2 regions of the Vibrio sinaloensis genome follow, and region 2 is predicted to be linked to the other one. Evidence: predicted binding sites of a transcription regulator. Region 2 holds the regulator's gene; the other holds the start of a gene.
The links. The regulator MetJ, encoded in region 2, represses methionine synthesis genes. The targets are predictions, from matches to a motif close to TTAGACNTNTANANGTCTAA.
Positions count from the first base shown of each region.

Region 1: metN (methionine ABC transporter ATP-binding protein MetN) is a predicted target of MetJ. The motif match lies at 1,292-1,311, and genes of this name have one in related genera.

Region 1 covers NZ_CP096199.1:703,702-709,912, reverse strand. The annotation lists gene treR (trehalose operon repressor TreR) at 1-143, opposite strand, end outside; gene MTO69_RS03320 (MliC family protein) at 210-551, opposite strand; gene gmhB (D-glycero-beta-D-manno-heptose 1,7-bisphosphate 7-phosphatase) at 601-1,152, opposite strand; gene metN (methionine ABC transporter ATP-binding protein MetN) at 1,417-2,451, shown strand; gene MTO69_RS03305 (methionine ABC transporter permease) at 2,441-3,118, shown strand; gene MTO69_RS03300 (MetQ/NlpA family lipoprotein) at 3,167-3,976, shown strand; gene MTO69_RS03295 (substrate-binding periplasmic protein) at 4,029-4,802, opposite strand; gene MTO69_RS03290 (AbgT family transporter) at 4,982-6,211, opposite strand, start outside.
Region 2 covers NZ_CP096199.1:2,761,054-2,767,264, forward strand. The annotation lists gene priA (primosomal protein N') at 1-1,744, opposite strand, end outside; gene rpmE (50S ribosomal protein L31) at 2,025-2,243, shown strand; gene MTO69_RS12615 (malic enzyme-like NAD(P)-binding protein) at 2,504-3,781, shown strand; gene metJ (met regulon transcriptional regulator MetJ) at 3,864-4,181, opposite strand; gene MTO69_RS12625 (O-succinylhomoserine (thiol)-lyase) at 4,397-5,563, shown strand; gene MTO69_RS12630 (bifunctional aspartate kinase/homoserine dehydrogenase II) at 5,563-6,211, shown strand, end outside.

The DNA.
Region 1 (6,211 bases), 910 kb from region 2:
TAACCAGACTCTTGGATCACCTGCTCGACTTTAGCCCGAGTTTCAGGCTTGACTTTAGGGTCATTGGTCAACACGCGCGAGACAGTCGATTTACCGACACCAGACAAACGAGCAATATCAAGAATAGTGAGTTTCTTAGTCATAGCCTACTGATTTTGTTAAATATAGCGCCAACATAGTGGCGCCGTTTTCCCCCAATAGTAAAGCAATTACTGGGTAAGGCAATTTTTGTGTACCTGCCGCCCAACCTCTAGACGAGCTTGGTTGCCCTTAGTGTAAAGAGTGTTCGGGTTGGGTTTTTCGGTGGTTTGATCATCAAGGATATATTTGGTCCCAGAGCCGGACGCCACTTGCATAAGACGAAAATCCCCTCGCTCTGTGCGCAACAATGCCGCTGGGGTATTGGGCATATAAGCCACTTGGAAAGTGTATTGAGATTCGCATTGATAGAAAAGAAAATCGCCTTGAAACACCTCTTCTCTCACCACGCGATCATCAGCACAGCCGATAAGCATCCCCGTAAGTGCGAATGCGGTTAGCAAACGTAGCATAGTCACCTCCAGACAAAACAAAAGCCGCACTGGCGGCTCTATAGTCAAACTATTTCGCTAGAAAAGCAGGGACTTCTTTAATGCTGTCTAGCACCACTGTGGCAAGGGCCTGGCCTTTCTCGGTAACTGGCTTACCGGTGCGGACCAAGATTTTGGTCCCGACGCCAGCGGCTTCGGCAGCCATAAGATCTTCTGCTTTGTCGCCCACCATGACCGAATTTTCCATATCAATCTTTAGAAAATCACGTGCTGAGAAAAACATACCGGGTTTAGGTTTACGACAATCGCAATCTTCTTTGTATTTACCAACCCCATGCTCTGGATGATGTGGGCAATAATAAATCCCATCGAACTCAACCCCATTGTCGACAAAGTTCCAATCCATCCATTGAGTCAGAGACAGAAAGCGATCTTCACTGAACTTACCACGGGCAATACCGGACTGATTAGTCACCAGAACAAGTTGATAACCCATCTGTTTCAACTGTTTAGCGGCTTCAAATACCCCATCGATAAACTCAAAGTCATGTTCATCATGGACGTAACCGTGGTCGACATTAATCACGCCGTCACGATCTAAAAAGACTGCGGGTTTGGCCAAAATATGTTTCTCATTTCACTAGTTTTATTACTCAGATTATACCTGAGTCACTTCAATATGCCATCTTGACGGCATCAAGCCAGTCGCTATATGTCATTCATGACTAACTCATTCCGATTGGTTTTAGCGAAAAATACGTTTAGACGTCTAGACGTAAAAATATCTATTGACACTAAAACCACAAACCCATAGCATCCTCTACTAAATGAGATGTAGCTCAACATAATCATCTGCTGCTCATCCAAACTGATAACGGGTTTCTCAATGATTGAAATTAATCAAGTAAATAAGGTTTTCTATCAAGGCAATAAGGAGATTCACGCCTTGAAAGAGATCAACCTGACCATTCCTCAGGGAACCATTTTTGGTGTTATTGGCTCATCAGGAGCAGGGAAAAGTACCCTTATTCGCTGTGTAAACATGCTTGAAGCCCCTACCAGCGGCTCAATTGTGGTAGACGGTGTCGACCTTACTCAACTGAGCAAATCTCAATTGAGCGAAGCGCGTCGTAACATTGGCATGATCTTTCAGCACTTTAACTTACTCTCTTCACGCACAGTGTTTGGCAACGTCGCACTGCCGCTGGAGTTAGCGGGTAAAGATAAAACGCAAATCGAATCCAAAGTCACCGAACTGCTAAAACTGGTCGGTTTGGCCGACAAACACGAAAGCTACCCAGCAAACCTAAGTGGCGGTCAGAAGCAGCGTGTGGCGATTGCGCGTGCACTCGCATCGGATCCTAAAGTTCTGCTGTGTGATGAAGCGACCAGTGCGCTCGATCCGGCCACCACACAATCGATTTTAGAACTGCTAAAAGAGATCAACCGCAAACTCAACATCACCATGCTGTTAATTACCCATGAGATGGACGTTGTGAAAAGCATCTGTCATCAAGTGGCGATCATTGGCGGTGGCGAGTTGGTTGAAAAAGGCACCGTCGGGGAGATATTTGCTCACCCGAAAACAGACCTGGCTCATGAGTTTATTCGTTCTACGCTGGATCTATCGATTCCCGAAGATTACCAAGCACGTCTGCAACCGACTCGTGTTGAAGGCAGTTACCCGCTGGTGCGCCTTGAATTCACCGGCGCAACCGTGGATGCGCCACTTATGACTCAAATCGCACGCAAATTTAACATCGATGTCTCTATTTTAAGTTCAGATCTCGACTACGCGGGCGGCGTCAAGTTCGGCATGATGGTGGCTGAACTATTTGGTAATGAACAAGATGACAACGCAGCCATTGAGTTCCTGCGTGACCACAACGTAAAAGTAGAGGTGCTGGGTTATGTCCTTTAATGAAATTTCACAGTGGTTAAGCCTTAACAGCAAGTTGCTGCTCGGTGCAACCTGGGAAACCCTATACATGGTGGCCGTTGCTGGGATTGTTGGCTTTGCGGTAGGCATTCCTCTCGGGGTTATTCTACACACTACTAAAAAGGGCGGTCTGCTAGAAAACACCAAGTTAAACAGTGTGCTTGGCGCTATCGTCAACATTGGACGCTCTGTGCCTTTCTTAGTGTTGATGGTGGCAATCATTCCGGTCACAAAGCTGTTGGTCGGCACCTTTATCGGCACAACAGCGGCCATTGTGCCACTGACGATTGGCGCAATCCCATTTGTTGCTCGCTTAATTGAGGGTGCGCTATTGGAAGTGCCTACCGGCTTAGTCGAAGCAGCGCAATCTATGGGCGCGACGCCGATGCAGATCATCAGCAAAGTGCTACTGCCAGAAGCGATGCCAACTATAGTCAACTCAGTGACCATTACACTGGTCACCCTAGTCAGCTACTCAGCGATGGCAGGTACGGTGGGTGGCGGCGGTCTTGGCGATGTGGCAATTCGCTACGGATTCCACCGCTATGATGTGGTGATCATGGCCGTAACGGTAGTGATGCTGATTGTGCTGGTACAAATTATTCAATCCATTGGTGATGCGATCGTTCGTCGTGTTGACCACAGATAAACAACCAATAAATTATAAATTCACAGATTTATTCATAAGGAGATAGTGATGAAATTCAGTCTTAAAGGTCTTTTGACTATCGCAGCCGCAGCGTCGGCACTCGTTCTAGCAGGCTGTGGTGAGCAAGCGGCAGACACCAGCAAAATCAAAGTGGGTGTCATGGCTGGCGCAGAAGCACAAGTAGCAGAAGTGGCAGCGAAAGTCGCGAAAGAGCAGTATGGTCTTGATGTTGAACTGGTCACTTTCACAGATTACGTGACGCCAAACGCAGCGCTTGATGATGGTTCAATCGATATCAATGCGTTCCAACATAAGCCATATCTAGATCAGCAAGTGGCAGACCGTGGTTACAAACTAACGATTGCTGGCAACACGTTTGTTTACCCAATTGCAGGTTACTCTAAGCAAGTTCAATCTGTGGACGAGATCCAAGATGGCGCTCGTATCGCGGTACCAAACGATCCGACCAACCTAGGTCGTTCACTGCTACTTCTTGAACAGCAAGGTCTACTCAAGCTACGTGAAAATGTGGGTCTACTAGCCACGGTACGCGATATCGTTGAGAACCCAAAAAACATCACTATCGTAGAGCTAGACGCTGCTCAGCTTCCACGCTCACTGGATGATGTAGCGCTGTCAGTAATCAATACGACTTACGCGAGCTCAATCAACCTAACTCCTCAAAAAGACGGCGTTTTTGTTGAAGATAAAGAGTCTCCATACGTTAACCTGATTGTGGCTCGTGAAGACAATGTCCAAGCTGAGAATGTACAAAACTTCGTCAAGGCTTACCAAACCGACGAGGTTTACCAAGCAGCCTCTGACATTTTCCAAGGCGGCGTAGTAAAAGGCTGGTAATTCCCGGCGTTCACTCCCATTTTGCTCAAGGCTGACATTCTGTGTCAGCCTTTTATTTTCGCTGCTGGCGCAACTGTTGAAAATAGGCATCGATTAACGCTTGATAACGACCATCTTGCTTCATCTGCCGCAAAACCTCATCAAACCGCTTGAGCAAAGCTTGATGACCACGCCGCTGAGAAAAAGCGATATAGCTTGCCGTAGCCTCCAATGGAGGAGACAAAACCTGCAACTCTTGCTCAAGCCCCTCGGTAACCAAAATACTTCGCGCTCCAAACTCATTGTTGACCCAAACATCAACTCTTCCCGCTCTGACTAAGCGAGCACATTCCTCTGCACTGTCGCGTTTAAAAACACGACGAAATCGATTCTCAACAAGTAAATTGTCAAACTGATTGCCATAACTCACTCGATTGACCACACAAAGCGCCAGAGTCGAATGATCTTGGGTAAAAAAATCTTGGCTGGCTATCGAAGAAGATGAACGGACAACTAAACTGATATTTTGAACGAACAACACCTGATCACTGAAGTGTGCAAAACGCTCTCGGCTTGGTGTTTTGAAAGCGGTAAAAATGGCATCTGCTCGGCCATACTCAACTAAACTCAACGCCCTAGCCCAAGGCAAAACTTCAATAGTGATAGGTTGATTAAGCTCTGCAAATATCGACTCCACCAATTTGATCGCAACTCCTGACAGTTTATCCTGACGAAATTCGATATAAGGTGGGTAGTCGAGCGTTACCAGTTGAATAGGCGTTTGCGCGAACGCAGGTAAGCAGGCCATCACACAAAAAGATGTTAATCGCTGTAGAAACTGCCTCATTCGTCTACCTCGCCGACTTCCCAGCATCCGACCATCCAAAGTCTACTTTGTAATCCGCTGTACTCTCATAAGTAAAGTCGCCTCTCGACGCTTGTCAAACCGAGCCTTGGTATGCTCCACGCGTAAAAAAGCCGGAGCTCACTGCTCCGGCTTTGATGAAATTAAGTTTAACCTGAAAATTAAGGTGTGTAGTAAGTTGCTGCGCCAGGACCAACAGGTAGACCAAACACAAACACCCAAAGGTAGAACAGCAGACTCCAACCAACGATAAAGCAGATTGAGTACGGCAGCATGGTCGCGATCAGCGTACCGATACCTAGGTTCTTCATGTAACGAGTTGCCACAGCCAAGATCAGACCGAAGTAGCTCATCATCGGCGTAATGATGTTGGTGGTTGAGTCACCGATACGGTACGCCGCCTGGATAGTCTCTGGCGCGTAACCTACCAGCATTAGCATAGGCACGAAGATAGGCGCTGTGACTGCCCACTGTGCCGAAGCTGAACCGATCATCAGGTTAATGAAGCCACACATCAGGATAAATGCGAAGAACAGCATCGGGCCAGTCAAACCAATCTCTTGTAGGAAGCTAGCACCAGCAACCGCGAATACTTGCCCGAAGTTAGTCCACTTGAAAAATGCAACAAATTGAGCTGCGAAGAACACCAGTACAATGTACATGCCCATCGAAGACATAGACTTGGCCATTGCATCAATCACGTCGCGGTCAGTCTTCATTGTGCCAACCACTTTGCCGTAGACAAAGCCTGGAATCGCAAAGAACACAAAGATAAAGGCAACAATACTCTTAAGGAATGGCGAGCCAGCGACCGTGCCGGTATCAGAGCGCAGAATACCGTCAGCAGGAACAATCGTCCACGCAAGGAGTGCCGATACAACAAGAACAGCAACACCCGCGAGCTTGAGACCTTTCTTCTCGATCTCGCTCAGCTTACCCATCTTATCTTGCGATAGATCTTCCGATGCTTCTTCATCGTTGTATTTGCCCAGTTTCGGCTCAACGATTTTCTCAGTAACGAACGCACCCATTCCGGCAATAAAGAACGTCGATACAAACATGAAGTACCAGTTCACTTCTGGCCCAACGGTGTAAGTCGGATCGATCATTTGCGCTGCAGTTTCTGTAATACCAGACAGCAGTGGATCAACAGTACCAATCAATAGGTTAGCCGAGTAACCGCCAGAAACACCGGCAAACGCTGCCGCCAAACCAGCAAGTGGGTGACGACCAAGTGAGTGGAATAGCATCGCCGCTAGCGGAATCAATACCACGTAACCCAGCTCAGACGCCGTGTTAGAGATAATACCCGCAAACACCACAGTCACCGTGACCATACGCTTTGACGCACCCATCACCATGCCACGCATCGCAGCAGACAACAGACCCGA
Region 2 (6,211 bases):
CGACCTGAATAAACAGCTGTGCCAAGCGTTCAGAGGCACGAAAATCGCTACTATACAGTGAGCCGTCCACATCCAGCAGCGCCACTAATGTCACATCAGGAAAATGGTGGCCCTTGGCTAACATTTGAGTGCCGATCAGGATCTGATACTCACCACGACGAATCGACTCCAACGCACTTTCCAGGCTGCCTTTGCGCCGGGTGCTGTCACGGTCAATACGTATGGTTCGGTAATCAGGAAATAGCTCGGCTAATTGGGTCTCAAGCTGCTCGGTCCCCACGCCAACGGTGACTAAATGGGTCGAGCCGCACCCTTGGCATTGATGAATAATGGGTTGCTGTGAACCGCAGTGATGGCAACGGATCTCGTTACTATGTTGATGATAAGTGTAATAGGCATCGCAGCGCTTACATTCAGCAATCCAGCCACAGTCATGGCACATTAATGCCGGTGAAAAACCGCGCCGATTGAGAAACAGCATCACCTGATTGCCGGCATTGAGGTGTTTACGCATCTCAGCAATCAAAGGGGCCGATAAGCCGCTTTCGAGATAGAGCCCTTTAACATCAAGCACTTTATTGGTGGTTGCGGTCGCATTGCCTGCGCGCGCACTCAGCACCAAATGGTGGTACTTGCCAGCCAGCGCATTATATAAAGTCTCAAGGGCTGGAGTGGCAGAGCCGAGCACTATTGGGATCTGCTCTTTACTGGCACGCATCACCGCAACATCACGAGCATGGTAGCGCAAACTGTCTTGTTGCTTGTATGAAGCGTCATGCTCTTCATCGACAATAATGATGCCTAGCTTGGCAAATGGCGTCAGTAACGCCGAGCGAGTACCAATCACGATACCCGCGGCCTTGTCTCGAGCGCTAAGCCAAGCGTTTAAACGCTCCGTATCATTCAATCCTGAATGGATCACCTCGACCGGGACATTAAAGCGCTTTTTAAATCGATTGATGGTTTGTGGCGTTAAGCCGATTTCTGGCACCAATACTAGCGCTTGTTCGCCTTTCTCGAGTACGGGCTTAATCAGGTTAAGGTAGACTTCGGTTTTGCCCGAGCCGGTTACCCCTTCCAGCAGATAACAAGCAAACCCGTCATTGCTATTAACTGTCGCAATCGCCACCGCCTGCTCGGCATTGAGTTTGGGCTTATCTACCGCCGCTTCAATATCATGAGGCCATTGACCGAGCTCTGGCTTTTTCTCAACGGATTCAATCCAACCTTTCTCGACCAAGGTTTTCAGCACCGATGAGCTTATCTCCTGATCAAGCATGGCTTGATGCGCCACTGGCCCGCCTTCGAGCATATGCATCACTTTAGCCTGTTTCACCGCTCGGCCAAATCCCTGCATCAGTTGATCGCGGCCCTGACGAGTTAATTGCCAAGAGACTAAAGTGGCAAAGTCCGCCGGCTTTCCTTTGCGCAGCGCACTCGGCATGGCATTAAAAAGCGTATCTCCCAGCGGGTATTGATAATAAAGGCTGCACCACTGTAATAACTGGTAGAGTTTTTGCGGCCATACGGGCTGGTTGTCGAGGACTTGTTGAATGGGTTTGAGCTTGCTCTGATCAAACTGCGATTCATGAGTCAGTGCCGTGACCACCCCAACCAAGGTTTGACGACCAAATGGTACAGAGACCCGTCCCCCTATAATGGGAAACAGGTGACTGGGTATCAGATAGTCAAATTGTTTATCGAGTGGCACAGGCAGCGCAACTCGAGCAATCGTTGGGCGCATAATCGCTATCAAGCTCTTGGAGAGGTAACGTGGTTTAGTCTAAGGGAAAAGCCCCGCACAAGAAAGAGAGACAGTCAGATACTCCCCTCCCCCTTGCGGCTAAAAAAGTAGCAGTTTTCTTCGCTAACGGCTTGATCCCTGAGTCTCGATTCATTACTATATCGCGCCTTAGAGATATGGCTTGCCAACTGGCAGCGGTATCCAAGCAATTTTTATTAACTACGTGTGGTGTCCGGCTTAGCATCGGATAGCGACACGGCCTATATTCAGAGGTTCTCCCATGAAAGCTGGTATCCACCCAGAGTACAAAGCAGTTAAAGCGACTTGTTCTTGCGGTAACTCTTTTGAGTTCAACTCAACGCTAGACAAAGATTCTATCCACCTAGACGTATGTGACAAATGTCACCCGTTCTACACTGGTAAGCAACGTATCGTTGATACAGGCGGCCGTGTTGATCGCTTCAACAAGCGTTTCGGTGCTCTATCAAGCAAGAAGTAATCACTGCTTAGATATCGAATCAAGAAAAGGACGCTCAGGCGTCCTTTTTTGTTGCCTATAATCAGGTTATCTCGGCGTTATCAGTGCATTGTGTTACCAATGACGGCAAGACCTAGCGATATCTCTTGATATCTGGTCTTATCAGCCTACTTTTACTACTTTTTATTGCTTCCGCTCGCATCCTGACCTATGCAGCTTGACTTAGTTACTCTAAAATGGGTTCCCCCTTTCCTTATAACTATTAACGAGTACCCACACCTATGTCTGATGACAATCGTCAACCACTATCCCCTGAAGAACAATTTCGTCAACAAGCATTGGATTACCATGCCTACCCAACCCCAGGCAAAATTTCGGTCGAACTCACTACGCCGGCCGAGACAGCAAAAGATCTGGCTCTCGCCTACAGCCCAGGTGTAGCAGAACCTGTACGTGAAATCGCGCAAAACGTCGATAACGTTTATAAGTACACAGCAAAAGGCAACATGGTTGCGGTGATCTCTAACGGTACCGCTATTCTTGGTTTAGGTAATCTAGGCCCAATGGCATCAAAGCCTGTGATGGAAGGTAAAGCACTGCTATTTAAGCGCTTTGCAGGTCTTGATTCGATTGATATTGAAGTGAAACACCGCACTATCGAAGAGTTTGTCGATACCGTGGCAAACATTGCCGACACCTTTGGTGGTATCAACCTCGAAGATATCAAGGCACCTGACTGTTTTGAGATTGAAAAGCAGCTGATTGAGCGTTGTGATGTGCCGGTCTTCCACGACGATCAGCATGGTACCGCGATTGTCACCGCAGCAGGTATGCTCAATGCGATTGAGTTACAAGGAAAGAAACTGCAAGACGCAACTATCGTGTGTCTGGGGGCAGGTGCTGCGGCCGTCGCCTGTATGGAACTGCTGATCAAATGTGGCGCGATGCGCGAGAAAATTTACATGCTTGACCGCAAAGGCGTTATTCACACCCGTCGTGACGACCTAAATGAGTACAAGCAACTGTTTGCCAACAACACAGATAAACGTACGCTGGAAGATGTAATTGAAGGCGCTGACTTGTTCCTTGGCGTATCGGGGCCAAACCTGCTGTCTCCAGAAGCGCTGGCACTGATGGCATACAAGCCTGTGGTATTTGCTTGTTCAAACCCAGATCCAGAAATCAAGCCAGAGCTTGCTCAACAAGTTCGCCAAGACCTAATCATGGGTACTGGTCGCAGTGATTACCCAAACCAAGTCAACAATGTACTCTGTTTCCCATTCATTTTCCGCGGCGCTCTGGATGTACGCGCCAGTGAAATTAATGATGAGATGAAACTTGCCGCCGTTGAAGCGATTCGTCAACTAGCCAAAGAAGAGGTCCCGGCTGAAGTGCTCACTGCTGCGGGCATTGATAAGCTTTCTTTTGGTCCTGATTACATCATTCCTAAACCAATGGATCCGCGACTACTGCCTCGCGTGGCGAAAGCCGTGGCTCAAGCAGCAGTAGATTCTGGTGTTGCACGTATCGAAATGCCTGAAAACTACATGAGCGAGTAAGATACAAGTTGCAATAAAAACCGCTGTTTGATACAGCGGTTTTTTTTATTAGGCGCTAAGCGAAAAATTAGGTGCAAGGGTTCTATTCATCAAATGCTTCAAACTCGATGCCCATTTCGGTCATCAGTTTTTTGACTTCGGCCGGAATATCATCCGGACGATCTTTACGCAAATCTTCATCCGTCGGTAGTGGCTGTCCGGTATACGCATGCAAAAACGCTTCGCACAGCAACTCACTGTTGGTCGCATGGCGTAGGTTATTGATCTGACGACGCGTGCGCTCATCAGTTAAAACCTTTAATACTTTCAATGGAATAGAAACAGTGATCTTCTTTACTTGTTCACTTTTCTTTCCATGCTCAGCGTATGGGCTAATGTATTCGCCATTCCAGTCTGCCATTGCGCACCTTTGTAAATAATTGTGTTTTAAATTAGAAACCGCAATTTTAGCGGGATTTATGTCCACAAGCAAAGACATATAGACGTCTAGAAGTATTGACGTCCACATTTTTGACAAGTAAAGTGGTGAGATATGGAGCAGGAAGCGCTGCTTTTACCCGTTCAGGTATAGCGTATTCCCCACAAATAGTCACGATAGTTCGAAAGGAAACACCTATGAGCACCCGCAAACCAGCCACAATCGCGGTACGTACTGGTATCGAGTCAGACACTCAACATCACGCCGTTGTTCCCCCTATTTATCTCTCGACGAACTATGGTTTCCCTGCGTTTGGGGAAGTACCAAAATATGACTATACCCGCTCAGGTAATCCTAATCGTGGCTTACTAGAAACCGCCCTGTACGAGCTCGAATCAGGTAAAGGCGCGGTGGTAACCAACTGCGGAACTTCGGCACTCAACCTTTGGGTATCGGCTTTCTTGGGGCCTCAGGATTTGATTGTCGCTCCTCACGACTGTTATGGCGGCACCTACCGTCTATTCAATACGCGGGCCAATAAAGGGGACTTCAAAGTCCTATTTGTCGATCAATCCGACCCACAAGCGCTCGCCGATGCATTGAGCCAAAAGCCAAAGCTTGTTTTGCTCGAAACCCCATCCAACCCTCTAGTGCGCGTGGTGGACATTGAACAGGTCTGCCAGCAAGCGCATCAAGTTGGAGCTCTGGTGGCGGTCGACAATACCTTCTTGACGCCCGTTTTCCAAAAGCCGCTTGAGCTTGGAGCAGATTTTGTTATCCATTCGACGACTAAGTACATCAACGGCCACTCTGATGTTATTGGCGGTGTGGTGATCACCAAAACAGAGCAACATGCTGAGGAGCTTGCGTGGTGGGGCAACTGCCTGGGCGCCACGGGTACCCCTTTCGACAGCTACATGACCCTGCGTGGCATTCGCACCTTAGGCGCGAGAATGAAAGCGCACGAAGAGAGTGCCAATGCCATTTTGCACTATCTGCAAAGCGAGCCTTTGGTCGGCACCATCTATCACCCTAGCCTGCCCGAGCATCCAGGGCATGAGATTGCCAAAAAGCAACAAAGTGGCTTTGGCTCTATGTTGAGCTTTGAGTTTGCAGGCAGCTTTGAGCAATTGAAGGCGTTTGTCGGCCAACTTGAACTGTTCTCTTTGGCCGAATCTCTCGGTGGGGTGGAGAGCCTGATTTGTCATCCTGCCTCAATGACTCACCGTGCGATGGGTGACGTCGCCTTGGCAGAAGCGGGCATTTCTCAACTGTTGCTGCGTCTGTCTGTGGGTTTAGAAGACAGCGACGATCTCATTGACGATCTCAAGCAAGCCTTTGCGACAGTCAAGGAGGCGCAATAATGTCTAAGACTCCTCGCCAACTGCATAAATTTGGTGGCAGCAGCCTCGCTGACCCAGATTGCTATCAACGCGTTGCGGGCATTTTAAAACAATACTCAAACAGCGACGATCTGATTGTTGTCTCTGCCGCAGGCAAAACCACCAATAGATTGATCGCCTTCACCGAAGCGTTACATAAAGATGGCCGCCTCGCCCATGAAGAGTTGCAATCTTTACGTCAATATCAGTCTGAGCTTATCGAATCACTGATTGAGGGCGAGGCTCAGCAACAGCTGCTCGCCACACTACACGATGAGTTCAGTACGCTCGGCGAGTTGACCGCACCGCTAACTCAAGCAGACAAAGCATCGGTGTTGGGCCATGGTGAAGTGTGGTCTTCACGTTTGCTTGCCGCACTACTTAATCAAAACGGATTAGCCGCCGTCGCTCAAGACGCGCGCTCATTTTTACGCGCGGAATCGGGCACACAGCCTGAGGTAGACTTCGGTGCCTCTTACCCGCTGATTAAAGAAGCCCTGATTCAGCACGCGCATCATCGGGTGGTGATCACCGGCTTTATGGCTCGAGACACACAAGGGCATACGGTTCTGCTCGGTCGTAATGGCTCAGATTATTCCGCTACCGTTATTGGCGCACTGGCGGAAGTGA